DNA from 4 places in the Peribacillus sp. JNUCC41 genome. Region 4 is predicted to be linked to each of the others. Evidence: riboswitches for the same ligand, from Rfam matches in the RefSeq annotation. Region 4 holds a riboswitch; each other region holds the start of a gene.
The links. Region 4 has a riboswitch for cobalamin ahead of metE (5-methyltetrahydropteroyltriglutamate--homocysteine S-methyltransferase). Riboswitches for the same ligand answer to the same signal wherever they lie in the genome.
Positions count from the first base shown of each region.

Region 1: another riboswitch for cobalamin. It lies ahead of JNUCC41_RS20200 ((2Fe-2S) ferredoxin domain-containing protein); the one in region 4 lies ahead of metE (5-methyltetrahydropteroyltriglutamate--homocysteine S-methyltransferase).
Region 2: another riboswitch for cobalamin. It lies ahead of JNUCC41_RS10980 (hypothetical protein); the one in region 4 lies ahead of metE (5-methyltetrahydropteroyltriglutamate--homocysteine S-methyltransferase).
Region 3: another riboswitch for cobalamin. It lies ahead of JNUCC41_RS14160 (ribonucleoside-diphosphate reductase subunit alpha); the one in region 4 lies ahead of metE (5-methyltetrahydropteroyltriglutamate--homocysteine S-methyltransferase).

Region 1 is NZ_CP062163.1:4,154,547-4,162,291, reverse strand. Features, by position in the region: gene JNUCC41_RS20210 (sirohydrochlorin chelatase) at 1-218, opposite strand, end outside; gene cobJ (precorrin-3B C(17)-methyltransferase) at 237-1,874, opposite strand; gene JNUCC41_RS20200 ((2Fe-2S) ferredoxin domain-containing protein) at 1,889-2,257, opposite strand; cobalamin riboswitch at 2,408-2,598, opposite strand; cobalamin riboswitch at 2,802-2,995, shown strand; gene JNUCC41_RS20195 (hypothetical protein) at 2,979-3,149, shown strand; gene JNUCC41_RS20190 (energy-coupling factor ABC transporter permease) at 3,170-3,913, shown strand; gene JNUCC41_RS20185 (energy-coupling factor ABC transporter substrate-binding protein) at 3,915-4,226, shown strand; gene cbiQ (cobalt ECF transporter T component CbiQ) at 4,213-4,989, shown strand; gene JNUCC41_RS20175 (energy-coupling factor ABC transporter ATP-binding protein) at 5,008-5,853, shown strand; gene JNUCC41_RS20170 (YozQ family protein) at 5,957-6,175, opposite strand; gene JNUCC41_RS20165 (alanine/glycine:cation symporter family protein) at 6,347-7,745, opposite strand, start outside.
Region 2 is NZ_CP062163.1:2,219,577-2,226,140, forward strand. Features, by position in the region: gene JNUCC41_RS10975 (ABC transporter substrate-binding protein) at 380-1,330, opposite strand; gene JNUCC41_RS10980 (hypothetical protein) at 1,334-1,879, opposite strand; cobalamin riboswitch at 2,037-2,256, opposite strand; gene JNUCC41_RS10985 (AAA family ATPase) at 2,445-3,401, shown strand; gene JNUCC41_RS10990 (DUF58 domain-containing protein) at 3,434-4,594, shown strand; gene JNUCC41_RS10995 (DUF4129 domain-containing transglutaminase family protein) at 4,591-6,564, shown strand, end outside.
Region 3 is NZ_CP062163.1:2,909,418-2,917,162, forward strand. Features, by position in the region: gene JNUCC41_RS14135 (GNAT family N-acetyltransferase) at 1-268, opposite strand, end outside; gene JNUCC41_RS14140 (hypothetical protein) at 385-876, shown strand; gene JNUCC41_RS14145 (cold-shock protein) at 1,075-1,272, shown strand; gene JNUCC41_RS14150 (flavodoxin domain-containing protein) at 1,501-1,938, opposite strand; gene JNUCC41_RS14155 (ribonucleotide-diphosphate reductase subunit beta) at 1,910-2,962, opposite strand; gene JNUCC41_RS14160 (ribonucleoside-diphosphate reductase subunit alpha) at 3,008-5,305, opposite strand; cobalamin riboswitch at 5,445-5,625, opposite strand; gene JNUCC41_RS14165 (manganese-dependent inorganic pyrophosphatase) at 5,919-6,848, shown strand; gene JNUCC41_RS14170 (hypothetical protein) at 6,947-7,093, opposite strand; gene JNUCC41_RS14175 (SulP family inorganic anion transporter) at 7,178-7,745, opposite strand, start outside.
Region 4 is NZ_CP062163.1:2,625,871-2,633,615, reverse strand. Features, by position in the region: gene JNUCC41_RS12810 (nucleotidyltransferase-like protein) at 1-384, opposite strand, end outside; gene JNUCC41_RS12805 (YgzB family protein) at 559-912, shown strand; gene perR (peroxide-responsive transcriptional repressor PerR) at 1,013-1,450, opposite strand; gene JNUCC41_RS12795 (D-2-hydroxyacid dehydrogenase) at 1,613-2,557, opposite strand; gene JNUCC41_RS12790 (aminopeptidase) at 2,707-3,816, opposite strand; gene bcp (thioredoxin-dependent thiol peroxidase) at 3,828-4,298, opposite strand; gene JNUCC41_RS12780 (potassium channel family protein) at 4,361-4,780, opposite strand; cobalamin riboswitch at 5,020-5,212, shown strand; gene metE (5-methyltetrahydropteroyltriglutamate--homocysteine S-methyltransferase) at 5,357-7,663, shown strand; gene JNUCC41_RS12770 (acyl-CoA thioesterase) at 7,663-7,745, shown strand, end outside.

The sequences.
Region 1 (7,745 bases), 1.5 Mb from region 4:
TGCAACAAAATGATCGGTATGACGATAACTTCAGAAGCCCCTCGTTTTACACAATTATCAATGCCTTTGGATATATTCGGTGCCGCAAATTCCAAGAAGCACGTTTCTATAAGGAAGCGCCCATCCAATGCCGGAATCATATTTTCAATAAAATGAAGGACTTCTTCGTTTCCCGAAGCCAAGCGGCTTCCGTGTCCTACGAACAAAACTGCTTTCATTTATTTTCCCCCTCTTGATTAGTCTTCACAAGGCGCAGGCTCTATGTTTATCTTGGGAGCGATGTCCTGATAAGAAAAATTCTGTATCTTTTTCGAACGTTTGAAGTATTTAAAAAGCTGCTCATTTGGATGGGCATTTTGCTTATACTCCGTGACAATATCAATAATCAGTTCAACAAGCTGTTCAGGTTCAATGCCTTCCGCAACAGGCTGACCTGGATGGGCTGTTCTTCCAACCGGTTTAGCTCCAAGAAATAAGTCAAACTTCCCTTTTCGAAAGACAATCCCGATATCATCCATCACAGCACTATAACAAGCCATCCCACACCCATTAAAACCGATGTTAAGTTCCTTTGGCATTTTCATTCCGCCAAGCACCCGATGTATTTCATCCGCATAAGGAATGGATTCGGTTTTTTCACCATCACAGAAATCACATGCTTTTAATGTCAGTACATCTCCAATCGGTGATAATAGAAAGTTTGCTGATTGCAATTTCCCCGTAATGACTTCCGGATCCATTGTCGGAATCTTTAATACGATTTTATGATTTGGCGTGTATTCCATCGTGCCCTTTTCCCCGACAACTTCCGCAAGTGTCATCATTTGTTTGGGAGTGAATTGTTTATTCGCCACACCTGGACTAACGGCAAGTTCGAATACCGACTCCATTTTTTGCTGAACGATCGGCTCAATGGATTGCTGAACGGTTTGCCCCTTGACTCTTGACAGTGCTTCCATTGCCATTTCAAAGGAAGCTGGCTTCTTTTCAGGTGCTTTTGTAAGTAATCCAACTCCTCCAGAGGATTCGGTGAAGGCTTCTTGATCTAATGCCCACGGTTCCGCTTCTTTTTGCAGACGCTGATGCGGCTTCAATGGTTGCTTTTCCGAATTCAAAGTATATTTCCTCTGATACCCTCTTGGTGTGATGATTTTGTCATCATATAAAAAGGTGGATGAATTACCAATAATGACGGTGGTCAACATTCCAATATCGTGATTCAACATATCTTTCAAATTGGTTATGACAATATCCTGCCTATCTCGATATGCACTTTTCACCAACCCGACAGGTGTATCGGGCGAACGGTAGCGAAGGAGAATGTTCTGTGTTTCAACAATTTGCCTCGTCCGCCTGCCGCTGCGCGGATTATACAGGGCAATGACAAAGTCTGCCATTGCAGCTGCTTCAACCCTTTTAGCGATCAGTTCCCAAGGAGTTAAATGATCACTGAGGCTGATTGTACACGAATCGTGCATGACTGGTGCCCCAAGTAAAGATGCACAAGAGTTTATTGCAGAAATGCCAGGAATGACTTCAATGCCCACTCCAGTTTCTTCTTTCCAGCCTTTTTCAATCAATACTTCATAAACCAACCCAGCCATCCCGTAAACTCCAGCATCCCCGCTGGAGATTACCGCAACTTTCTTACCCAGCTCCGCTTGTTTCACTGCTTCCTGAGCACGTGATACCTCTTCAGTCATCCCCGTACTAATAATCGTTTGATCTGTAAGCAGTCCCTGAATGAGTTCAACATAAGTTTTATAACCAATGATGTAGTCACTTTCTTGAAGGGCTTCGACAGCACGTTTGGTAATGTGTTCAAAATTCCCTGGTCCAAAGCCCACGACGAATAATTTACCGTTTGTACTCATTAAGACATCTCCTTTCACGCTTTGTTCTTTGAAATACCCGTATGAGCAGGAAAATTTGGATTGGGTGCCATTTCCCCATCATTGAATTGGTAGATCATTTGTGGAACAAACTCCCCATCATCGATATGGCTGACAATTTGGCGACCGAAATCAGGTGTCTCCACTCGATACCAGTTTCCTTGAGGATAGGCAATCACAACGCAGGCATCCTTACATCTTCCGTTACACCGTGTCCTGGTTGTATGGATTTTCATGTCCAGTCCTTTGGAAGTAATTTCATCGCGAATCGCCTGGGTTACTTCTTCCCCGCCCTTTTTCATACAGCTGCTTCCATTACAAATCAACAGATGTGTATTTGTACCCATTAAGTTCCAAGTAGTCATGTTCTTCCTCCTGCGTTCAGGGAAAAGGCAAAATAAAAAACCTTAACATAAGAGTCAAGGTTTAAAAAAACTATATGGATGAGGAGCCCCAGGCAAGAATGCCCAATCTCCCAAAATCGTCATAGTCCTTCTACCTTTCCCTCCGAAAAGTATCATGCAATTTTAAAAGCAGGTTTCCTGGCTTACGCTTCATTTTACCTTGTCCCTTCCCGGCAACAATGCCAGTGGCTATCGACAATTTCATCAGCGTTTACAGTAGCGGGGGCTGCATCGGATTTTCACCGATTTCCCTATTATCCCTTGCTTATTCACACAAGGGCACTTTTAAAATGAAATATTTGGTTTTATTATACATTTCTAACTAACTTTATCTATCATATAACAACTTTATCAAAATTCAATAGTTTATTCCGACTGTTTAGAAAAGTTTAATAGTGTATATCCTGTCAACAAGCCTTTCCTTGCAACAAATTTAGTCAAAAAAAAAAAAGATAGTGTAGCTGGAATTATTTCTTTATGGTACACTATACGAGAATTTTCTAAATAATTACATAAGTTTTATGGTGTTGAATTTTTCGGAGTTCAGCTTAAAAGGGAAGCCGGTGAAAATCCGGAGCGGTCCCGCCACTGTAAAGGGGAGTCCTATTACTTTAACTATTCCACTGTCAAATGAGATGGGAAGGATGTAATGGGATGATGAACCAAAGCCAGGAGACCTGCCATGAAGCGTGAAACTGTTTCAACCTACGAGGATGGGTGTGCGGATCAGGCAGAAAGGCCCATGGTTGGTTTATGCTGCAAAATTCCTGTTCATTACGCACTTCTTTCCTTTGAGAGAAGTGCTTTTTATGTTGGGCGCGCCTTTCTTCTCAAGATTGATCAGAAAAATTAAAAGTTTTGAAAGGAGAAAGAATGAAAAGAACCAATTGGAAGACCATTTATTTTGTCATTTTACTGCTTTTCGTCCCAAAACGGGCAATGGCCATGCATATCATGGAGGGCTTTTTACCCATTGAATGGGCTATATTCTGGTGGGCCGTGACGCTCCCATTTTTAATCCTGGGTTACCGGTCCATTAGATCCAAAGTAAGGGAAAACCCAGAAACAAAAATGATGCTTGGCTTATCGGGTGCATTTGTATTCATTTTATCTGCCCTAAAGATTCCTTCCGTTACGGGAAGTTCTTCACACCCTACCGGAGTTGGTTTGGGCTCCATTCTATTCGGACCGTTGGCCATGAGTGTCGTTGGCTCCATCGTTCTGTTATTTCAAGCCGTTTTACTGGCTCACGGAGGATTGACGACATTAGGGGCCAATGCATTTTCCATGGCCGTTTGCGGACCGTTCATTGCTTACTTCGTCTTCAAGGGCGCAACTAAATTAGGTTGGTCCTTTTCATTTGCCGTGTTCTTGGCTGCTGCTTTTGGAGATTTGGGAACCTATGTGGTAACTTCCATTCAACTTGCTCTTGCTTTTCCATCCGAGGTAGGAGGATTCATGGCCTCTTTCAGTAAATTCGCAGGGATTTTTGCCCTGACCCAAATTCCCTTGGCAATCAGTGAGGGGTTATTGACAGTCGTCGTGATGAATTTCTTAAAAAAATACAATCTAGGCGAATTGAAATTGCTGCGAGTTTTATCTAAGGAGGCCCGTTAACATGAAAAAAAGTTTACTGTTGCTTTTCCTGGTCGTCGTTCTTGCTACCATACCGTTAATCACCCAACAAGGAACGGAATTTGGCGGTGCCGATGGAGAAGCTGAAAAAGCCATCACCAAAATCCAGCCGGAATACAAGCCATGGTTCAACAGTATTTGGGAGCCGCCAGGTGCGGAAACCGAAAGTTTATTATTTGCGCTGCAAGCTGCAATCGGAGCCGGTTTCATTGGTTATTTCATAGGTGTAACGAGACAACGGAATAAACAAACCAAACAGGAAATTCCCGGAAAATCGAAGCATGTTACTCATTGATAAATATGCCTATTTCAATGGGCTAAAGGATGTACATCCGTTGGAAAAGATGGTTTTTGCACTCTCCCTTATGCTATTTTCGTTAACGGTAAGGGATATGACCGTTTCGCTCATCACTTTTACGGTGATGAGCGCTTTAATCATTTTTGCGGCAAAAATCCCGCTTTCTTATTATCTTAAATTACTTCTATTACCGGGATTTTTTATACTATCAGGAACAATTACCATCCTTATTTCTTTTACAAGCAAATTTACTTCGTTTTCGAATATATGGTGGTCCTGGAAGGTCGGGAACTGGCAAATATTCATCAGCGATGACAGCATAGGAACAGTGATCAATTTGATCACTGTCGTATTAGGCAGCATCAGCTGTTTATATTTTCTTACCTTAACTACACCCATTACCGTCATTCTATCGGTGATGCGAAAACTTAAAGTGCCTTCCTTATTGGTCGATTTAATAGAATTGACCTATCGCTTCATCTTTATTTTTTTAGAAACGGCTTTGGCCATTCACCAATCACAAGCTTCACGGCTGGGGTATGGTTCGTTAATGAAAGGCATTCGATCTCTCGGATTACTAACCTCATCATTATTTTTAGGAGTATTGCAGCGCTCTGGACATTTGACGATGGCCATGAACGCAAGAGGCTATCAGGAGAACCTTTCCTATATAGAGGATACTTACACCTATTCCTCACGCAATTGGCTGATCGCGATTGTAATACTAGGAAGCTTAATCTTTATTAATGAATATTTGTAAATTGGAGGCAACCCAAGAATGTACGAGCATATTTTTCATATAGAAGGCCTCACACATCAATTCGCGGATGGGACGTTTGCTTTAAACGACCTTTCGCTAACGATCCAACACGGTAAAAAGATAGCATTACTAGGCAATAATGGTGCCGGCAAATCGACTTTATTCCTCCATTTAAATGGGCTTTTACAACCTACGGCAGGAAAGATCAGATTTAAGGGCAAGAAAATGAAATATGACCGTAAAGCATTATTATCATTACGAAAGCAAGTCGGGATTGTTTTTCAAGATCCCGACTCGCAGCTCTTTTCCGCTAATGTACAACAGGATATATCGTTTGGACCGATGAATTTAGGATGGGATAGAAAAGCAGTCCAGGAGAAAGTAAATTGGGCGATGGCTGAAACGGAAATAACGGAACTTAAAGACAGACCCACCCATTTTTTGAGCCTTGGGCAAAAAAAACGTGTCGCCATTGCAGGGGTACTCGCCATGGAACCTGATGTCTGGCTCTTGGATGAGCCTACAGCTGGATTGGATCCTTATTTCTCAAGACAGATCATGGCTCTGCTAGACAGTATCCACCACCATGACAAAACGATAATCCTATCAACTCATGATGTTAATTTAGCATATCAATGGGCTGATGAAGTGGTTGTCATGAACGATGGTAAGGTCATATACCAAGGGGATCCCGTATCCGTTTTCCATGATGAAGACGTTTTGCTGCAGGCACATCTGGAGAAGCCGTGGGTTTTTGAAATGTTTCAAGCCCTTCTTCAATCAAGGGAACCGTCTGAACGGGACCTTTTCCCAAGAACGAAGGAAGAATTGCTTCAAATGTTGGAGACTGAAAGGATTTATTAATTAAGCATCCCCTAGCTATTGTTTCCTCTTTCCAAAAGCTAGGGGATCTTTGAAATAGCAGGCGATCATTCTTGTTCCTAAAAACCAAAAATCTTATTATTCATTACTTTTCTTCCTCAGTTCTTTCTTTTGCAAGCTCAATATCTCTTCCGTTCACATCATCAACAACTGCTTTTACCTCCCCTTCCGCATAAGTATCCGAAACTTGTTCGTGGGTTGTAGCCAGTCCAGAAGATAAATTATCTTCCCGTTTATAATCACTAACATCATATATTCTTCCGGCAATTTCTGAAGATTCATTTTTTGATTGCTTGCTATCCATTTTTTTCACTCCTAGTTTTTAAATTTTCCCATCATCCATTGACAGCAGTATTAAGACAAAGGTATTTTGTGTAAAAACTGAAGCAATATTCAATAATGATAAAAAAAGGCAAAAAAAAACTTACGAGTAAAATCCTCTTTCAAGGATTTTACTTGTAAGCTTTTTGAGAGCTTAGGCTTCCTTCTTCACATCCACATTATCGGATGGGTCACCCCAACATTCCACATTCTTCAAGCCTTTAATATTGTTTACATGGAAGACAGGGTTTTTCCCACTTTTCTTTTGCTTTTGATAATCCGCCAATGCAGCAAATGCAATCTTCCCTAGTAATGCTATGGCGATCAGGTTGATAATGGCCATAAGGGCCATAAGCAAGTCAGCCAATCCCCAAACAAAATCCAGTGAGGCAAGAGAACCGAATATCACCATCCCTACGACTGCGATACGATAGATGTTTAACCAAACCTTATTTTCATTGATGAAGCCAATGTTCGACTCTCCATAATAATAGTTGCCCACAATGGAGCTAAAAGCGAATAACAGTACAATGATGGCAAGGAAAATACCTGCCCAAGATCCCAATGCCGTTCCAAGGGCGTTTTGGGTAAGGACGATTCCATCCGTTTCCTTCGATGTATAAAGACCTGAAAACAAAATGATGAAGGCAGTCGAACTGCAAATGATGAGCGTATCGACAAAAACACCCAGTGACTGAATGAGGCCTTGCTTGACGGGATGACTGACATCTGCCGTCGCGCCAGCATTAGGTGCACTACCCATCCCGGCTTCATTTGAAAATAGGCCGCGCTTGATTCCTTGCATCATGGCTGCTCCCAGTACTCCGCCAGCCACTTCTTTTATGCCATTAAATGCACTTTCAAAGATCAGAACAAAAACACCCGGTAACTCCGTAATATTCATGATGATGATAATCAACGCCACTATCACATAGGCTCCTGCCATGATCGGAACGATGACCTCAGAGACCTTTGCTACCATTTTGATCCCGCCAAAAATGATGACTGCCGTGACGATTGCCAGAATGACAGCCGTAACCCACTTTTCAATCCCAAACGATTCGTTGAATGCGCTTGTAATCGTATTGGCTTGTACCGAATTGAAAGCTAGTCCAAATGTCAGCGAAATCAACACAGCGAAAGTGATGCCCATCCAGCGGGCATTCAATGCTTTTTCCATATAATACGCAGGACCGCCGCGGAATGCATCCCCATCCTTGACCTTATAGATTTGAGCAAGTGTACTTTCAATGAAAGCCGAAGCAGATCCGATCAGTGCTATTAACCACATCCAGAAAACGGCTCCAGGGCCGCCCGTCGTGATCGCAATTGCAACACCTGCAAGGTTACCCGTTCCTACCCGGGAAGCCGTGCTTATACAAAATGCCTGAAAGGATGTCACACCTTTTTTTTCCGCAGTGGCCCCTTCGCCTAATAGCCGGAACATTTCCCTTATCATTCTGAATTGAACAAACTTCGTGCGGACGGAAAAATAAAGACCCAATCCAATCAACATGATGATCAATATGGAAGACCATAACACATCATTTGCC
Region 2 (6,564 bases), 410 kb from region 4:
ACTGGCGGGCGTATGTTTCAGATGCATATCATCTGCGTAATCATCATGGTGTAAAAAATGGATATCCGAAATACAAAAAACAATTTGGCATGTATTCGCAGATGCAAATGAAAAGCATGGTATTCGTTGGATTACATTAAGGGGACTTAAAAATAGTCGATACAGACGATGCTCATTTCGCTTTCAATAATTAAAAGAAGATGGCCCATAGGACATGGCAAGGTTCAAAAATGGCTTAACATAGTCGATGTAGAGCCTAATTCTCTTAAACCTGGCCCAAATTGGTGTTTCTAAAAGGGGTTCAGAATTTTTTAATTCCGAACCCCTTTTGACTACAAACTTAGATGCGCCGATTAATTGGCGCATCCCTCTTATCGTGTTATTTGAACAAGTCAGGATAGACAGTCTTTGCTGCGAGTTCAACAGCTTCCCCAATCCTTGGTCCAGGACGTGACATGATATTTTCATCAAGTAAATGGACTTCATCGTTCTTCACCGCATCGATATCTACCCAGCCCTTACGCGATTTAATTTCACCAATGGCATCATCTGCATACGTGGCCGTGGTGATGATGGATTTAGGGTTCCTTTTGACGATTTCTTCATCGGATACTTTAACCCAGCCTTTTTGGTCATCAAAGATGTTTTTTATGCCGGCAGTGTCCAGGATTTCATTTTGGAAGGTCTCCGATCCTGTTGTATAGATTTCCGGAGCAGGGCTAATTTCAAAGTATGTTTGCTCCTTTTCATCTACAGTTTTCACTTTTTCTTGGACATTTGTAATTTGGGATTTGATATCTTTCACTAATTCATCCCCTTTTTCGGCTACACCCATCACTTTAGCAATCTGCCCGATATCACCATATACATCATCGAAATTTGCCGCAGATTTAATGATGAATACAGGGATGCCGGCATCTTCAAGTGGTTTCAGTGCCGTTTCATCCCCAATGGAATAAGCGATGATGGCATCAGGTTTCAAGGCAATGATTTTTTCTGCATTGATGTTAACGGAGTCTGAAACATGTTCGATATCCTTCGCTTCCTCTGGATAATTATCAAAGTCGGTCACGCCAACGACTTTATCACCCTGTTCAAGGGCAAATAAGATTTCCGTATTGCTTGGCTGAAGTGAAACGACCTTTTCCGGGATTTTCTCGAATTTTATTTTTTTACCAGAATCATCCGTAACGGTATAGTCCTTGATATCTTCGACCTTTTTACTATCTTTATTATCCTTTGAGGATTGATCATCGTTCACTCCGCATCCGGTGAGGAAAAGCGTAAGCATCAGCATGGAAATCCAACTGAATCCTAGGGTTCTCTTCATTATTTATTCCTCCGTTTTCTTTTTCATTGGTTTGGTTGGGTATGATTTACTTATAAAAGGAATCTCCTCGATCCCCTGTTGCTTATTGACGTAGACTGCCATCACAAATAATACATTTGCAAGCAAGTGAGCGTAATCAAAAAGAATTCCTGGAATTTCCTTTTCTAGACTTACCTTGTGTAAAGCGCGCACGGACTTTTTGGCCTCACTGCGGCAAGTATGCAAAGTACATGCTGCGGTTGATCCTTGTGGAAGGACGAATGTTTCGATTCGATCCCTCACTTCAGCGACATATCGGTCGTAGATTGCACTTAAGCGGTCGAGATCATCGCCGGTAATGGCTAAAACCCCACGGACTGAGCCGTTTAAATGGTAAACCATGGGCAATAATTCCATTAAGTCATAGTATACATCGGGGACGTCCTCAGTAAGTGAGGCGGCCAAGCCGATCTGTGTCGTCAATGAGTCTGTGCGGATTTCAAAATCGACGGTCGATACTGACTCACGCATGTATGGGTAGCATAAAAAACGAAAGTCTTTCTTTGCCATAAATCTTCCTCCTTTTACGTATTGGGTGAATGACCTCCGTATTGCTTTTCCCAGCAAGACAAATAGCCGACCAAGAGTTTTGGTCGGCTTCGGGCATCTATATATCTGTAGTAGAAAAAGATGGGAGAGCCGTACAATCTCCTATCTTCCGAAGAGCATAATACGATGAAAAAAGGCAGGTCTCCTGGCTTGTGCGTCATTTTACTCTAAGAACCTTCCCATTTGGGTTAAATGGCCGGTAGTCGGCGAGCGATTACATCCTCAAATAGTGGTAAACATCTTATTTCATTAGCACTTACAGTTGCGGAAACAGCTTCGGTTTTAAACCGAATTCCCTATTAAGCTGACAATGCAGCACCATTTTCTGCAAGATTCATATTCACTTAGCAACAGTTTACCATACCTTTTTCAATAGACTGCATTAATATTTTTAGACAAATTCGTTTATGGTTTACCGAATATCTAGTAAACTTACAATGTAAGGTTTAATTGGTGCTTAATGTAAAATTTTGATATAGAAAAGGTATGAAATAATGGTGATACTGTGAATCCCGGGAGGTAGAGAATGAATTATAAGCAAGTCAATCAAAAACTGGAAATCGTTCTGGGGAATATCGAAAAGGTGATTATCGGAAAACGGGATATAGCAGAACTAAGTATCGTGGCACTCCTTTCCGGTGGACATGTTTTATTGGAGGATGTTCCGGGCGTGGGGAAGACAGTCATGGTAAGGGCACTGGCAAAATCTATAGGTGCAAGCTTTAAGAGAATTCAATTCACACCTGATTTACTTCCTTCTGATGTTACTGGTGTTTCGATCTTCAATCCTAAGGAACAAGAATTCATTTTTAGGCCAGGTCCGATAATGGGACATATTATTTTAGCCGATGAAATTAACCGGACCTCGCCGAAAACTCAGTCTGCATTACTTGAAGCCATGGAAGAGGCAAGCGTGACGATTGATGGTGTCACAAGGAGATTGGAGAAGCCGTTCTTCGTAATGGCGACACAAAATCCGATCGAATACGAGGGGACGTATCCGCTTCCGGAGGCTCAATTGGATAGATTCCTATTAAAAATGAAAATGGGCTATCCGGGTGTGGGAGAAGAGATAGAGGTTCTTAATAGAGCTCAATACACGGTACCGCTTGATGAGCTGGAAGCCGTCATCACCTTGGATGAATTGATAGAATTACAGGCTGAGGTAAAAGCTGTGATAGTGGATGACACAATAAAACGATATATTGTTGAATTGGCGAATCGAACACGTACGCATGAAGGGGTCTATTTAGGTGTAAGCCCGCGTGGATCGATAGCCTTGATGAAGGCAGCCCAGGCTTACGCGCTGGTCCAGGGCAGGGACTATGTTCTGCCGGACGATGTTCAATATTTGGTTCCATTCGTATTTTCCCACCGGCTTATTTTGAAACCTGAAGCGAAGTATGATGGCTTCGATGCTGGAATGGTGATACATGAAGTTGTGGCGACAACACAGGTACCTGTAAAGCGGGCTATGACCTAATGCGCAAATTCATCAACATTTTAAGGGGAAATATGAGTGTGGTCGGACTTGTATTACTCATGACCGTTTCCTTTTGCTATGCAATGTTTCAAGGTGGTTTTGTCAGTTGGTTCATTTTTTATTCATTTTTGCCGTTTTCTGTGTACGCTTTGATTCTGCTGTTTTATCCGCTGCATGATTTGATCGTTGAGAGAAAGGTCAATAAAAGGGAATGTCAGGCCGGCGAATCTGTTGAAATAGCATTGACGTTTATCCGTAAAAACCGGCTGCCCCTATTATTTATGGTGGTAGAGGAGGAATTCCCTCAGCGTCTGGAAGATAGGGGATTCCAAAGGAAAGTCATTATCTTTCCGGGATTCAGGCGTACCTTCAGCATGTCATATACCTTGGAAGACATGGAGCGTGGAGAGCATTCATTTCAATCGATCCGCTTTTGGGTTGGGGATTTTTTCGGGTTAGTCGAAAAGGAAGCGATATATAGTTCACCTCTGAAAATAACTGTTTTTCCTCGTTATCATGAGCTTGCCTACAGTGGTATTGATCGAGTGTTCAATCAGGGGGCAGTGGTTTCAACAAAGAAAACACAACGGGAACATTCAGTGGTATCCGGAGTAAGGGAATATCAGCCAGGCGATCAGTTGTCATGGATTAATTGGAAGGCGACGGCCAGAACGAGTGAAATCATGACGAAGGAATTCGAAGTGCAGAAAAACCGGGATGTATTCATCATGCTTGATGTAAAGCCGTCGGATTTATTCGAAGAATCCATTGTAATGGCGGCTTCCGTTGCTCACGCCATGTTAAAGAAAGGCATGGAAATTGGGTATGTGAGTATGGGGTCGAGGATGATCATACCGGCAGCAGCAGGCAATAACCAGAAACGAAAGATTTTTTACAGACTTGTTAAAGAAGAGCCGAGTGTTGTAAACGCATTAAATGAAAATGTCAGGAAGGGAATTCTTCCGGCAAACGCTGCTGTGATATTCATCGTTTCAGACTTAACTTTAGAAAAGGTGGACATATTGAGTGCTTTCCAGCCTAATCAGGGATTAATGTTATGTGTTAAGAAACAGGCAAATCTTACTGATGAGGAAAGGTTATCAAGTTCTACAGCTGTTTCGAGGGGGATGAAGGTTAGCTTTTTTGAACAGGGCCAACTAAAGTTTGATAGATCAGAGGTGATGGCAAAGTGAATGTCACTACCGAAAAGTTGGAAGGATACATGCATGTCTTGATGTATGTATTTGGTCTGTTGTTGATTACTGAATGGTTAAGGCCTGTCGATAAACTCACCGATACAGGTAATATCATCATTTTTATTTTATTTTTGCTCTTTTCCCTGCTGCTGCATTATTTCCGCCTACATTGGTCAATCCGAGTTATTCTCAATAGTGCTTATATAATGATTTCATTACAGTTCCTCCATTTAAACGACGCTTTATTTCAATTGTCATGGCTGAAAGGATTTCTAGCGGATTTTAAGGGCAATCTTGGTTTCATATATGATGGGAATTGGGAGTTGATCACAAATCCATTTCGAACGTTGTTATTTTTTGTCCTTCTTTGGCTTGTAACATACTTGATCCATTACTGGGTGATGGTGAGGCAAAGCATCTTTTTCTTTTTTATGTTAACGGTGATTTTTATATCTGTACTAGACACATTCACTCCTTATGCGGGGGATATGGCAATGATTAGAATAATCATCATCGGCTTCTTGATGCTAGGCCTGCTGTCCCTGCTGCGTCTGACGATACAGGAGAGGATCAAGTTTCAGATGGCTTCCATCAATAAGTGGATCTTGATGCTGACCGGCATGATATTGGTAAGTGTCCTTGTTGGTTTCGCTGCCCCGAAGCTCTCTCCGCAGTGGCCGGACCCGGTGCCTTATATTACTTCTTATTCTGATAAAGCGGGGAAAGAAGAAGGCGGTTCGAAGCGTAAAAGTGTGGGATATGATGAAGACGATTCGGCGCTTGGCGGTTCGATAGAGCCGGATAGTTCCATCGTTTTTTATAATAATGCTCCTGCAGGACATTACTGGAAAGTCGAGAACAAGGATATTTATACCGGTAAAGGGTGGGATTCCATACTGGAAACGGACTTTCACACTTTTTCCAACGGACAGGATATGGCATCTTTAGGTCTTCACGACGTTACTGAAGTGGTGAGGACAGAAGGAATGACGGCAAATGTGTCCATGATGGAATCATATTCCCATATCCTTCATCCGCAATCCGGGTATTTAAAAAAGATTGAGGCCAAAAACGGGAAGGATTTCAAATATTATCAGGGAATGGACAAAGTTATTTCCGAACAGGATAATGGCGAACGACTTTCCCTGAAAGAGTATGAGCTTAGCTATGATATGCAGAGTTTTGATATAGCTGAGTTAAGGAAGGTAACGGATCCCGACGGGTCGATGGATTTAATAATGGAAAAAAACACTCAGCTTCCAGAGGGTTTGCCAAACCGGATATATGAATTGGCATCCCGGCTTATAAGAAATGAAACGAATTGGTACGATAAAGCAAAAGCCATTGAGGATTATTTTGACGGACCTGAATTCATTTATTCTAAGGATGATGTTCCCTATCCGGAGAGCAATCAAGATTATGTCGATCAATTCTTATTCGAGACACAGATAGGGTATTGTGATAATTTTTCAAGTGCAATGGTCGTTTTACTAAGAGCCGCCAATATGCCTGCAAGGTGGGTAAAGGGTTATACGGAAGGGGAAAAATCAATCCTTGATGGCGAATCCGTTTATAAGGTGACCAATAATAATGCGCATTCCTGGGTCGAGGTTTATTTTGCAGGGATAGGCTGGGTTCCCTTCGAGCCGACAAAGGGTTTTGATGGGGAAGTTGAATTTTACGATTCGGAATGGAAACAGGAAGTGAAGAACACTGAAGAAACCCCAATTAATAAAGAGCAAACAAGGAAAGAGGCCAAGGAACGTCATGATACACCTGATAGGGAAACTCGATCCCCCTTGAAAACAGGGAACATGGAATGGTTCTTAAAATGGACTGCCATCACACTGTCAGGTGTAATGATACTTGCTTCTATTGGTTATTTCTTCAGAAGGAAGTGGATTCCCCATCTGCAGATTCTTCGTTATAGAAAGAAAACCGGTGCTCATTTCTCGACTGCCTATTTA
Region 3 (7,745 bases), 280 kb from region 4:
CGATACCCTGCCGAAAATAATCAGGATGGACGATCATTCGGCAAATCAGCATTTGACGATTCTCTTTTGAAAAAGATAGTGCACCCACTAACGCATCACCCTTTAAGTAGCATAAGAACGTTTCATGACAATGAATGAATTGTTCATATGTTTCCAATAGAGGAGGTATATCGGCAAAACCGATCATATCCGCTTCCACCTTATAGGCCTCTTTTTGAAGTTTAAAAAGCTGCTGGCCATATTCTGAGTCCAGATCCCGAATTTTCATGATCAAATCGTATCACTCCCTTTCATCACATTATAATGGAAGAAGGAGATTATTGTTTCCAATCAGTCTGTGTTATAATCGACAAACAATATGAACTAATGAAATGAGGAAGAAATTTGTTAACATTTGAAGAAAAATTGAGCATCATTGAAACTTTTCCGGAATTACAGCGAAAAGATGTTTCATTGGGACGTGTGAACTTTCATTATCCAGATAGCGTCCAGGAGAAAAAGATCGTCGTTCAGCACTTGCATCCCAATGGAAATGGATTCGTTTACGCAGGGCATATGAGAAAAAAAGACACTGACCGTAAAGGTTTTATCAATATTCGTGACTATAATGAAGCGGAATTAAAAGAATTGATCCAAAAAAGCGTCGATTACCTATCTGAACCTCCGGTTGAATTCGAAGAAGAGGAAGACGGGTTCGCTAGGTTGGAAGGGACATGGATTGGCCCTGAAAAGCAGGAGCTTACACTTGAAAGGGAAGACCTGCTTTGGAATGTGTATTCCGGATCGAACCTTGAGGAGTGTTTCGAGAGTCCAGTAGAGGCGGAGCGCTACTTATTGGACGAAGGCTTCCGACAAAGCAAGAAGAGGAATATGTAGAATTTTAGGATAATTTGTCGGTTGATTTACAGCGATAATCTTGTTTTTTTAGGAATTTCCATGATATAATATAAGTAATTATTTTTGTTCGGAATAAGTTTGATAGAAGGATTTACTGTAATAGGATTCCTCTTGAAACATTATCCAGAACCAAAAATAGTAATAAAATGGATTTTTCCAAACACAGGAGGAACTATCATGGTACAAGGTAAAGTAAAATGGTTTAACGCAGAAAAAGGTTTCGGTTTCATCGAAGTTGAAGGCCAAGACGATGTATTCGTACATTTCTCAGCTATCCAAGGCGAAGGCTTCAAAACGCTTGAAGAAGGCCAAGAAGTTTCTTTCGAAATCGAGCAAGGCGCTCGTGGACCACAAGCAGCTAACGTTCAAAAATAATTGAACGCATATAAAAAAAGACTCCGATTATGGAGTCTTTTTATTTTTCCTTTTTTTCGGCCATTTCCTTTAATGCTTTGTCCAATTTTTCTTCGATCCGTTTAGAACGATTAAAATGCCCTGCCAGGAAAAACACGATGAATATAACGAATGCGACAAGCACTAGCTTAAAAAGGATAGGCAGGAACTGGGTTATATTTTCATTAATTGGATATTATCCCCTTTCAGTCAGTTCTGGAATAGCGAGGCGAACTTTTGAAGTCTGGGCAAGTCCGATTCTTGATACATCTGTTCTATCTTCAATGTCACCAATAACTGGCTCTTGGCAAATAACATGTCCCGGAAATGATCGACCGCCCCACAAAAATGATGATAGTTGGTTTCACCAGTTCCGAAGACTCCCGATTTCAGATGAGCAATAGGCAACTGTTCCAGTTCTTTATAAAAGGCTGCTGATTTAGCAGGAAGTTCCCCATTGCCCCATGTATAGGTGCCGACGATCAATGCATCGTAATCCGGCAATGTGCGTAAGTCGAATTCATTCATTCGATATAGTCCAGCTTCAGGTAAAAGGGAAGCGAGGGCTTCAGCAAGCGCTTTTGTATTGCCTCCGGCAGAATGATAGACAATGGCAACTTTACAGCTCATCGAACCCATTGCTGGCATTTACTTGACTGTATGTCCTTGACTTCTGTTCGAAGAAATCGGTTTTGGTAAGTCCGATCGATTCATCATCGAACGTTTTGATCCATGGCATCGGATTGTCGCCATACTCTTTATACAAATTCTCAAGGCCTAGCATACGTAACCGTTTGTTGGCGATATATTCGATGTACTCATTGAATTCTTCCAAATCGAGATCGGCTTTGGTTTGGATATCTTCGAGCATATATTCAGACCATTCTTTTTCGAGTTCGACTGCTTTTTCAATCGTTGTATAGATGAACTTCGTGTTTTCTTCATTATTTAACTCAGGATATTCATACATCAAGATTTGAACGAGCATTCCAATGAAATCGAAATGGACCATTTCATCGCGATGAATATAAGATATCATCGTAGCGGAACCAGTCATTAAATTTTGTCGTCCTAAATTATAATAAAAGGCGAAAGCCAGATAGAAATATATCCCTTCAAGGTTCGTTGAATGGATCAGTGCCTCGAATAAATGCTGAGGGCTGGGATCGTCCACGAACGTTTGATAAGCATCAACGATCGGTTGGTTACGCTTAATCACTTCAGGATGTTCTTTAATGCGGTCGAATAGCTGTTTTTGTTTGCCTACAGGAATCAAGGAAGCAAGGATATAGGAATAAGACTCATTATGGATCGATTCCTGCTGGGCCATGTTGGCCAGAATAGCTTTTGCCGCCGGATCTTTGATGTACCGAAGGATTTCTACTAAAGTGGGCGTTTGAAGACTATCCATTCCAGCAATCATTGTAAGGATATCGAGAAAAGCGTCCTGGATATCTTCGTCCAATTCGCCCCACTGTTTTTTATCCTGAATCATGTTCACGCTCGAAGGCTTCCAAAAGTTATTGATGAGCTGTGTATAGGTATCATAGAATTTTTCATACTGAATATCGTTCCAAAGGAGGAAGCCTGAAGCTTCTCCTTTGAAAACACCGGTTGCTTTGGTTGGATGCGTAGGTTCGAGCATCCGAATCTTTTTGATATGATTGGTCATTCGTGAAAACTCCTTTAAGAATAGATTACTGGGTTATGATAGTCGTTAACTTGAACAGCTTTCGCAGGCATTGTCATATTCGGAAGAAGTCGAACGAACATAATACGTTGATTTCAATCCGCTTTCCCATGCCGTTAAATGTATGTCCAATAGAACCTTCGCTTTGATTGTATTGTGTACATACAGATTAAAGCTGATTGCTTGGTCAATATGGCGTTGGCGGGCTGCATTTTGCCTGATGCTTTCCAGTTGGTCCAAATTAAATCGCGTCTTTTTATAATATTCATACGTATTTGGCGTCAAGCCTGGAGCTGTCACCTTGAATTTGAAGTTTTTCTTTTCTTCGTAAAATTCAATTTCATACAAAGGATCGATTCCATCCGTGGAATTACCGATTTTAGCTGTCGAAGAATTCGGGGCAATGGCCATTAAATAGCCATTACGGGTCCCGTGTCCATGCACGTCTGCTTTTAAATCCATCCATTTTTGATCTGTATAGTCACGCAGTTCGAAATAGTCCCCTGTATGCCAATCAGATCCTTCAAAATATGGGTATGAACCTTTTTCCTTAGCCAATTCATTGGATGCCTTGATTGTTAAGTAAGCGATCTTTTCGTATAAAGCATCTGCATAGTGAACAGCCTCATCGGATTCCCAATAAATATTCTGTGTGGCAAGTAAATGATGCCATCCAAACGTTCCTAAACCAATTGCCCGGTAACGTTTGTTCGAGATGGATGCTTGTTTGACAGGAAGATTATTAACATCTATGACATTATCCAGCATGCGGATCTGAATGGGAATCAATCTTTCCAAAACATCGCTGCCCACTGCCCGGGGCAAGTTAATGGATGAAAGGTTGCAGACAACGAAATCGCCGCTTTTACGAACCACAACAACATCTCCATCTTCTGTTTCATATTCATCCGTGATTGTCGAAGGGCTTAAGTTTTGGGCAATCTCCGTGCAAAGGTTAGAGCAATAAATCATACCTTTATGCTTATTGGGATTCTTCCGATTCACTTCATCGCGGTAGAACATATACGGTACGCCTTCTTCCAATTGAGAAATCATGATGCTTTTCATGATGTCCATCGCTTTGATTTTTTCAAAGCTATAGTTTGGAAGTGTGCCATTTTCTGCGGCCTCGACAGCAAGTGCATAATGATTCCTGAAGCTTCCTTCGCCTTTCTTCTCGTCATAAAGATCTTCAAGTGAAAATCCAAGGGTTTGTTTAACGGTATGCGGATCGAAAAGATACCATTCTTTTCTGTCGCGTACAGCTTCCATGAATAAATCGGGTATGCATACGCCTGTAAAAATATCATGGGCTTTTAATCTGTCATCCCCGTTTTGTGTCTTTAAATCGAGGAAGCTCATGATATCTTTATGCCAGGCATCCAAGTAAATCGCGATGGCACCTTTACGTTGCCCCAATTGATCGACACTTACAGCTGTCTGGTTGAATAGTCGAATCCAGGGAGTCGTGCCGGAACTGTTTCCAGAGAAACCTCGGATATCAGAACCAAGCGATCGAACCTTACCGACGTAAAGACCTACTCCGCCGCCAAATTTAGATACTTTTGCTGCATCGTAGTTTGATAGGTAAATTCCGTCAATGGAATCTTCAATTGCGTCGATAAAGCAGGAGCTTAATTGTCCATGTGTTTTACCTGAATTGGAGAGTGTAGGAGTAGCAACGGTCATATAAAGATTGGACATGGCCCAGTATGCTTCTTTAATAAGTTGCAGGCGGTGCTCCGTTTTTTCCAATCGCATGATTTCCATCGCGATGATCATGAAACGTTCTTGTGGCAGTTCGTAGACCTTGTCCTTTTGAGGGCGGGCCAGATAGCGGTCGTTCAATAAGTAGATGCCTATGTACGAGAATAATTTATCTTTTTCCGGATCGATCACCGAACCCAATTCCTCAATTTCCGCTTTCGTATATGAAGATAGCAGTTCTGATTTATAAATAGGATAACGCTGACCTTCTGAAAGCTGGGAGAGTTCCGCGATCAGCTCATAGAATGGGCCATAACTCATGCCTTCATAGCCTCGATTGGCTTGTGCATCCCTATACATTGTATTCAACAGTTCTGCTGCAGCAACGAACGTCCAATCCGGAGCATCGATATCCACACTTTCAAGAGCGAGCTGAATCAGTTTTTTTGATGCCTGTTCTTCGGTTGAGTCACTTTTGCGATCTAGCCATTTTGTAAAACGCTTTTTGAACTTTTCCATATCGAGATGGCCTTCGAATTCCTTTGATAACATCTCGAGCTGGACGGACTTCGCTTCTGTGTCATTTTCACTTATGGTAGAGTTATATGTTTGAGTCATTAATAATCCTCCTTGTTGACTTCCTTCTAAAATAAAAAAACCGCCCAATGAATTGAGCGGATCAAACGATAGAATAAAAGAGCCATGAAAAAATAGCCGTTAAACTATCGTTTCATCATCTCAATCCCCGAAGAATAAGAAACGTGAAAAATTCAAGGCAGGTCTCCTGACTCATGATCATCCTACTTTGAGTCCTTCCCGTATAGAGAGCTATACAGTGGGTTTCTCATTTCGTCACATTTACAGTTGCGGGGACAGTTCCGGGTTTACACCGGATTCCCTTTTCAGCCATCACTGGCACCTTGGATTATAAAAAATTCTATATATAGTTATTGGTAATGTTTATGTAATCAATATCTAGTATTTCTGCTTATATTATCGTAAGCCATATACGATGATAATTCAACTAATATATTTGAAAAAAACCAACCCTTATCTATTGACAAAGTGAGGGCAGAGTGCGAAGGAATGAAAGAATTTATTGGGGAATGGGTAATTCAAGCACTGATTTTAGGCGATTTTGTGTTAAAATAAATTGTCTAGTGAAGGTGGCTCTCCCTTATTGCGATGAGGGGATTCGCGGAAAAATATTTAAGAAAAAGGGGATAAAATCTTGGAAAAAGTATTAGTTTTTGGACATAAAAACCCGGATACAGACACAATCTGTTCAGCAATCGCTTATGCAGACCTGAAAAAGCAGTTAGGTATCAACGCTGAACCAGTTCGTCTGGGTGAAGTGAATGGTGAAACCCAATATGCATTGGACCAATTCAAATTCGAAGCTCCCCGCCTTGTGGAAAAAGTCGCAGGGGAAGCTGAGGGTGTAATCCTGGTCGATCATAACGAACGCCAGCAAAGTGCTGAAGATATTGACCAAGTCCGTGTATTGGAAGTTATCGACCATCACCGTATCGCTAACTTTGAAACAAGCGATCCACTATATTACCGGGCGGAACCAGTTGGCTGTACGGCAACCATTTTAAATAAAATTTATAAAGAAAATGGCATCGAAGTCCCTAAAGCAATCGCAGGTCTTATGTTGTCTGCCATCATTTCCGATTCGTTATTGTTCAAATCTCCTACATGCACGGAGCAAGACGTTGCAGCAGCAATGGAACTGGCTGCCATTGCGGGAGTCGACGCTGAAACATACGGCTTGGAAATGTTGAAAGCCGGAGCTGACTTGAGCGACAAAACGATTGCCCAGCTTATCACGCTTGATGCAAAGGAATTCTCCATGGGGATGGCTAAAGTGGAGATAGCACAGGTCAATGCTGTAGATCCGAACGAAGTCCTTGCTAAGCAAGCAGAATTGGAAGCGGCGATTGGAGCGGTCATCGCTGAGAAAGAATTGGACTTATTCCTATTTGTCGTAACGGATATCTTGACTAATGACTCTGCTGCCTTGGCGCTTGGTAAAGCAGCTTATGCAGTGGAAAAAGCATACGACGTTTCATTAAACAATAACATCGCCGTCTTAGAAGGCGTTGTATCTCGTAAAAAACAAATCGTGCCGATCTTAACGGACGTATTCAGCAAATAATACAGGAAAAGGGGGTGTTCATTAAAAACATGGACATCCTTTTTCTGTATATGCAAAAAAAGACTCAACCACCATTAAGGGTGGTTGAGTCTTTTTTCTTAATTCAAAGCTTCCTTTTCTTTTTCATAGGCAATGACAATCAGTTCTTTGTTGGCTTCCTCGCCAAGTCTGTTTTCAAAGCTTTTCAGTTCATTCAATAAATCCGGTGACAGATTTGCAGCTGTATAATCCTGCTCGGGTGTCATGCTTTTCGCCCCTTTCAAAAGGAAATAATTCATGTTATCTATTTTGTCGGTTTGAAAAGTTTCTATTCAACAAAACTTACTTCTTCAAGATATTTTACTTTCTGATGTGGCGAGTTTTTCAAGCAATAACGAACTTTCTTCATCCAGTCCTTGCACTTGGACAGGTATTCCCAGAAGCTGATATTTAAGGATAACCGTATCAACGGCACCAACTGCTGAAGCATCCCAGATTTTAGAATGGGAAAAGTCGATGACGATTGAATCGGCTTTTTCCTTGAAGTCGAACTTCGAAACAAAGTCCTGGACAGAAGCGAAAAATACCTGCCCGCTGATATGATAAATGGTTTTCTTAGCCTGAATATCTTCCGTTTTCACTACAGCCACTTTAGAAATTTTAGCGGAGAAGAAAATCATGCTCAAGAGCACTCCGGCAAATACCCCTTTTGATAAATCATGTGTATAAAGGACAATGAGGACCGTCACGATCATCACGGCTGCATCCGACTTAGGAGCTTTAGTGAGCCTCTTTAGGGAAGACCAGTCAAAGGTCCCGATTGAAACCATGATCATGACTGCGACAAGTGCAGCCATCGGGATTTTAATAAGGACATCATTCAATACCACGATTAATACCATAAGAAATGCGCCAGCT
Region 4 (7,745 bases):
CTTTGCAAATTCCATCCCCATCTTTAACTTCCTTCCATAGAAGGGGAACTCACGGATTTCGGTTTTCAAACGGTCCAAATATTCATTCCGGTCAAAAATGACCTTCCCGTTATATATCCAGTCAATCACTTTTCGGTTCGTGCCTAATAGAAGCCATTCTTTTAACTGGTCTTCCTTTACGATATGCAAGGCTGCCTTTTTATCCTGATAAGTGTAATGCTTTAAAAACACGGCCTCTTCGGCTTCGTCTGCAATTACAAAAAGGATGTAGTCAAATGTATCGGTGATTGCGCTATTATCATCTCTTTTTTCTATTAACAAGATTCCAAGTGTAGATTTTAAACTTGCTCGCTCTTGATAAATCGGGCGAAGGATATCTTCCATCATAAATTCCTCCAAAACCTTTTTTTTTAGATTTTCGACAAAACTCTTCAAATTCCTGCTTATTTCCCTTACCCAAACTATTTGAATTCAAAAGTAATATGTATCCTTTATTTCTTTTTTGTTCCATCCATTGTTTATGTTATAGTTAAAGTTATATTTTAGGAGGGACAATCCATGGCTAAATATTCTAGCAAAATCAATAAAATACGTACTTTTGCTTTGAGTTTGATTTTCATCGGCTTCATCGTAATGTACCTTGGACTTTTCTTCAAAACGAATCCTGTTGTCATGACGATTTTCATGGGGCTGGGCCTTTTATTCATCATCGCAAGCACAGGGGTTTATTTTTGGATTGGAATGCTTTCTACAAAATCGATCCAAGTTGTCTGCCCTAATTGCAGCAAACCCACAAAAATACTAGGGCGTGTAGATATTTGCATGCATTGTGAAGAACCATTGACACTTGACAAAAAGTTGGAAGGCGAAGAATTCAACGAAAAATATAACCGAAAAAGCCTGCATGACTAGAGGAATTCCGCTAGCTGAATTCCCTTTCAAGAAGTCTTTAACAATTGTATCATTTCTAGATAACATGAAAAAAAGTTCCAACCAAGTGGAGGAACTTTTTTTAATGCGATTCTTTTTTCGCACAATCCGTACAGTCGCCGTAGATTTCCATCCGATGGTGACTAACATTGAAACCTGTGACTTGTGCAGCAAAATGCTCGACTTCATCCAATGCAGGATAATCGAAATCCACAATTTTCCCGCAAGTTTGGCAAATTACATGATAATGATTCGTCGTCACAAAGTCAAACCTTGCTGAAGAATCACCATACGTAAGTTCTTTTACCAAACCTACCTCACGGAACACACGCAGATTGTTATAAACCGTTGCCACGCTCATATTCGGAAACTTGCCTTCCAGCGCTTTATATATATCATCAGCGGTGGGGTGGGACATGGAGTTTATCAAATACTCAAGTATCGCATGGCGTTGAGGAGTTATTCTTACACCGGTATCTTTTAAGGAATCCAACGCTTCTTTTAACTGAACTTCAGACACCGTCGTCCACCTCTTTTTCTAATTAAGTATGAATTCTTAAATTGTAATATTTATAAATAGTGTACCTTTTATGCGTTGAATTTGTCAATAATTCAATGGCTTAACCATTCTTTTTTAGTTTATTCATGAACACAATGAATCTATACCATTTCTGCTTTGAGTTCAGTATCCCCTAGATAAGTCGATTACGTTGGTGAAGTCATTTCCAGTTTTCAGGTATTCACGCATGTTTTTTTCGAAAATGGCAAAGGTTCTTGGTAGATATTCTCCGCTTTTACTTGATAGATGCGGTGTGACTGTGACTTTCTCCATCCTCCAAAACGGATGCCCTTTTCCCAAAGGCTCCGGGTCAAATACATCCAAGATGGCATGAGACAACTCCCCGGCATCCAGGGCTTCGATCAACACTTCATCGTTAATCAGGTCTCCGCGGCCAATATTCACGAAAACTGCAGATTCTTTCATTGCTTTAAAGTGCTCTTTTTCCAGAAGGCCCTTCGTTTCATCCGTACTTGGCAGGACAGATACGATATAATCAGCTCCCGGTAAGGCTTCCAATAAATTATCCAGAGTATAAAGGTGATCGATGGATTCCACTGGCTTCCCGCTCCGGTTCACTCCCATCGTCGTCATCCCAAAGGCTTTCCCAAGACGAGCTACCTCCCCTCCAATTGCACCGACACCAATAACGAGCATAGTCTTGCCATTCAATTCCCCTACTTCAATCTTTCTATCCCACAATTCTTCCTTTTCATTCTTGATAAGCATTTTCAATTTCTTTTCATATTGCAAAAGCATCCCTATCGTATACTCGGCCATCGGGATTTTATGAATGCCTCTTGCGTTTGTCACCAGAATGCTACGTTCCTCAATGGCTTTAAATGGCATTAATTCCATCCCTGCACTCATGACCATGATCCATTTCAAGTTCGCCGCTTTCCCAATGATTTCTTCAGTTAAGTCTTCACCATATGTAATTAGGATTTCCGCTTCACGAAGCGGCCCATCCGTCCATCCTTTTTGATAAATGAAGTTCAAATCTGGAAAAGCTTCCACCATCTTCGTTTGGATACCTTCATTCGGAATGACAGTCGAAAGTATTAACATGTTTATCTCTCCCTTTTAATTAACATAAAAAAAACACGGGCTCTATGTGTCCCGCGCAACTTTCTCTGAGGAGGTATTCCCTTAATAAAGCATATTCAGGTGTCCCCTTTTTGAGTTGGACAAAAGCCTTCCCCTTATTAAAAAAGGCTTTATTTTAAACAATTTGGGTTTAATGCATGTAAATCAGGCAAAATGAAATCGCCATCCCTTCTGATCGGGACGTCGTCAAAATAGATGTCACCGCCCCCATATTCCGGACGCTGGATCAAGACCATATCCCAATGTATCGATGAACGATTTCCATTATCCGCTTCTTCATAGGAGAGTCCAATAGCCAAGTGCAGACTCCCGCTTATTTTCTCATCGAACAATATATCGTCCATAGGTTCCAATATATATGGATTGATTCCAATTGCGAACTCCCCTATAAACCGGGACCCTTCATCAATATTAAGAATTTGGTTCATTTCTGAGTCACGATTGGAAGTTGCTTTAATGATTTTTCCCTTTTCAAAGTTTAATTCTATGTCACTAAAGGTGATTCCTTCATAGGTTGTGGGTGTGTTGAAGGATATCCTTCCATTGAGACTATCTTTTATGGGTGCCGTAAACACTTCCCCATCCGGTAAATTCTTTTTTCCGGCACATATGATGGCCGGCATACCTTTAATGGAAAAGGTCAAATCTGTCCCTGGTGAAACGATCCTGACTTTGTCAGTCCGTTCCATCAATTGTTTTAACGGTTTCAAGGCCGCCTCCATTTTCCCGTAATCCATGGTGCAAACGTTCAACAGAAAGTCTTGGTACGTGTTGAAGGGCATGCCGGCTTTTTGCGCTGATGCGTTGGTTGGATAATTAAGTAAGACCCAACGTCGGTTGTTTACATAGAAAAGAGTGGGGGAATTCATGGCCTCCCCCTGAAGACGGTGCCTCTCGATGGGAACATCAGTCATTTCCACTTCGTTTTCTTCCCCTGTGATGATGATGACTGCATCGATATCCGTATATTTCTTCAGAGCCCATTGCGAAGATGTGTCAAGTTGTTCCTTCACATTCCCTTGTAACAGGTGGCGGCTTATCTCATCGTCTTCGAGTTCTACATATGGATAAGCACCCACTCTGTATATTTCATCAATCAGCTCTTTCAATAATGGTTTCGTGTTGATATGCCCCCGTATGAGGATTCTCTCTTTTGGCTGTATTTGTATCGAATGATGAATCAGCCTGGCTGCAAGCTTCGTTATTCGCTCATCCTTCATCTGCCTGTCCCTTATTTTTCGAGGTCGCGAAGAGTTTCAAGAGCTTCTTCGACGTGGCCTTTGACTTTTACTTTACGCCATTCTTTGACTACCTTACCAGCCTTATCTATCAGGAAAGTTGAACGTTCAATGCCCATATACTCCTTGCCAAAGTTCTTTTTCAATTGCCAAACATCAAATGATTCAGCCGCTTCATGATTTTCGTCAGCAAGCAGCAGAAAAGGCAATCCATGCTTTTCGATGAACTTTTCATGACGTGCCGCTGGATCTGGGCTGATACCAATGATGACCGCGTCCAATTCCTCAAATTGCTCATTATGGTCCCGGAAATCACAGGCCTCCGTCGTGCAACCTGGCGTCATGTCTTTTGGATAAAAATATAAAACAATGTTTTTCCCCTTAAAATCCGATAGGGAAACCATTTCACCATTGTTTGCAGGGAGTTTGAAATCAGGTGCTTTTTCTCCAATTTTAACAGTCATATTGAACCCTCCATTTCTTTCATTATGGTAAGAGTACCCAATAATCGAAAGAAACACAACTTTCATTTATCCTTCCTATCTTTCTGCTCCAAATCGATAACTGTCCGAATCACGAACGCTGCCGGCAGTGTATACCCGATGAAAGCCTGAATGGTAGCTATCATCCTTCCCATGCCAATCGGGGCTATATCTCCATAACCTACAGAAAACATCGTCATCGCACTAAAGTAAAAGGAAGTCTTCAACTGTTCATAGAAAGTGCCATCCAACCGATTGCCCATATCAAGAATCACCGAATGATTCTGAAGCTCGTATAATAAATAAATCAGTGCAAATCCAACCAATATCGTCGCATATAAATTGCCAAGCCACAGCATATCCTCCAGAGAAAACTTCTTTCCTCCCGACTCAACAAGAAATAACGTACGAATGCTCATCACCATGCAAAAAATGATTCCTGCAATCAAGATGTAGAAAGTCATCCCCAACGCCCCATTTCAATACGCCACTCCCTCTATACATACTCCCTGTCCAAACAATATATTCTTTTTTAGGAACAGACCTTATCCTCATCACCAACACACTCAAAAAACGGATTCTTTTCCCGAATCTCATGTTGACCCTTTTGGTTGGATATGTTAAGGTTGTCTAAATTTTTAAAATAGTTTTTATTTTAAAAATCTTCAACCTGCAAACAGTTTATAAAGGCAGGTTTTGTAAAATTTCATATGTGGAAATAGGTTCCTAATTATAAATTAGGATTAAAAGGGAAGTCCGGTGTAATTCCGGCACGGTCCCGCCACTGTAATGGGAGTGTTAGCGCCATCCAATATGCCACTGATCAACGGATCGGGAAGGCCCGCCGCTAATGATAATCCCCAAGTCAGGAGACCTGCCTATTTCAACAACACTGTTTTAACCTACGGGAGATAGGGAGGTGTTAGGGACCTTATAATTGTAAGGGGCATTCTGCGTGCCTCTTATTTTAAGCATTTCTAACTTTCTCTTTTGACGGTTAGGGATGCTTTTTTTATTGTTCAATAATATGAATTGGGAGGATGGGAATTTTGAAAAGCAGTAGTTTGGGTTACCCTCGAATCGGGGAAGATCGTGAATGGAAACGTACATTGGAAGCTTACTGGTCAGGTAAAATCGATGAAGCCGAATTTACGGCACAACTAAAAGCAATCCGTTTAGGCAACGTACAAAAACAGAAGCGGCGGGGCATTGATATCATTCCTGTCAACGACTTCACTTTCTATGATCAAATGCTCGATATGTCCGTCATGTTCGGTCTTGTTCCTGAACGTTATACAGCCTATGAAGGCGGTAGCGTTCCCCTTTCGGTCTATTATTCAATGGCTCGCGGAAACAATAATGAAGTCGCTTCCGAAATGACGAAATGGTTCAATACGAACTATCACTATATTGTCCCTGAATTAAAACTGCCACAGCTGACTTTAACAGAAAATAAACCACTTGCAGCATATCGGGAAGCCAAGGAAAAGCTAGGGATTGAAACGAAGCCCGTGTTGATCGGACCTTATACCTTCATCTCCCTCTCCAAAGGCTTCAATAAACAAGAGATCCCTGGCATCATCTTGAGCTTGCTTCCCCTATACACGCAAATCCTGCGGGAGTTGGAGCAAGAAGGCGTGAAGTGGGTACAAATGGATGAACCTGCTCTTGTTTCATCCATTTCCAAGGATGATATGCAAACTGTTACTTACCTCTATGAAAAGCTGAATGAAGCAGCACCAAACCTGAACATCATGCTACAAACATACTTTGATGCCGTGGAACACTACCAAGAAGTCATCGAATTAAAAGTCCAAGGAATCGGTCTTGATTTTGTACATGATAAAGGGAGGAATCTAAGTAATCTTGTAGCATCCGGCTTCCCGAAGGACAAAGTGCTTGCTGCAGGTGTGATTGACGGAAAAAACATTTGGCTATCTGATTTATCGAAAAAAATTCAATTGATCGAGACTCTTAAGAAAAAGGTAGCCGAAGACCAAATCTGGCTTCAGCCCTCTTGTTCCCTGCTTCATGTCCCAGTGACCGTTCGTAATGAATCCGCCCTTTCAAAAGAAGTGAAACAGGCCCTTGCTTTCGCTGACGAGAAACTTGAGGAAATCACACTCTTGGTCAAAGGGAATAATCAAGGCTTTGAAGCAATCGCCGAAAAAGTCGATGCCAATAAAATTACGGTTCAAACGTTAGCAAGTTCGAATGCACGGAATCATGGGACTGTACGATCGAAAGTCGAAAAGGTTAAAACCAGGACCGCCGGCCGTCAAATTCCATTTAAAGAGCGTTACCAAAAACAGCAGGAATTTTTCAAATTGCCTTTCCTTCCTTCGACTACGATCGGTAGCTTTCCGCAGACACTTGAAGTTAAACAAGCACGCGGGAAATTCAAAAAAGGAGATTGGACCGCTCAGCAATATGAAACATTCGTTAACGAAGAAATCGGCAAATGGATCGAAATCCAAGAAGAAATCGGTTTGGATGTTCTCGTTCACGGGGAATTCGAACGGACGGATATGGTTGAATACTTCGGCCATAAGTTAGGCGGATTCGTCTTTCTGGAAAAGGGTTGGGTCCAATCCTATGGATCCCGCTGCGTAAAACCACCAGTCATCTATGGCGACATCCATTTCATCGAACCGATGACAGTCAGGGAAAGTGTTTACGCACAATCACTGACGAAGAAGACGGTAAAAGGAATGCTTACAGGTCCTGTTACGATTTTGAATTGGTCATTTGTCCGTGATGATATTTCCAGGGAGAATGTTTGTTATCAGCTGGCGCTCGCTTTGGAAAAGGAAGTCATTGCATTGGAATCTGCTGGAATTAAAATGATTCAGGTTGATGAGCCTGCACTTAGAGAAGGTCTGCCATTGAAAAAAAGCGATCGCGACGAGTATTTGAACTGGGCTGTAAATTCATTCTTGATATCCACATCAAGCGTGGAGGAAACAACCCAAATTCATACGCATATGTGCTATTGCGACTTCAACAGTTTCATGGATGTCATCTCCTCCCTTGATGCCGATGTAATTTCCATCGAAACATCTCGTAGTCATGGGGAGCTTGCTTCCGCATTCGAGGAAAAAACATATGAAAAAGGCATTGGCCTGGGTGTGTATGATATTCACAGCCCGCGTGTTCCGGCAGTGGAAGAAATGGTCGATATGATTGAACGGGGCATCAAGGTATTAAATAAAGACCAGTTTTGGATCAATCCCGACTGCGGCCTGAAAACAAGGGGTATCCCGGAAACCGTCGCTTCCCTGAATAACATGGTCGAAGCAGCAAAAATCGTCCGTGAAAACCTTTTGGCCAAACCAACAGGCCAATGATGGAAAAGAATGTTGCCCATCCAACACAGCAGTCACGGACTTTTTTAACCGACCTTGTTTTTCCACCGGATACAAATCATCA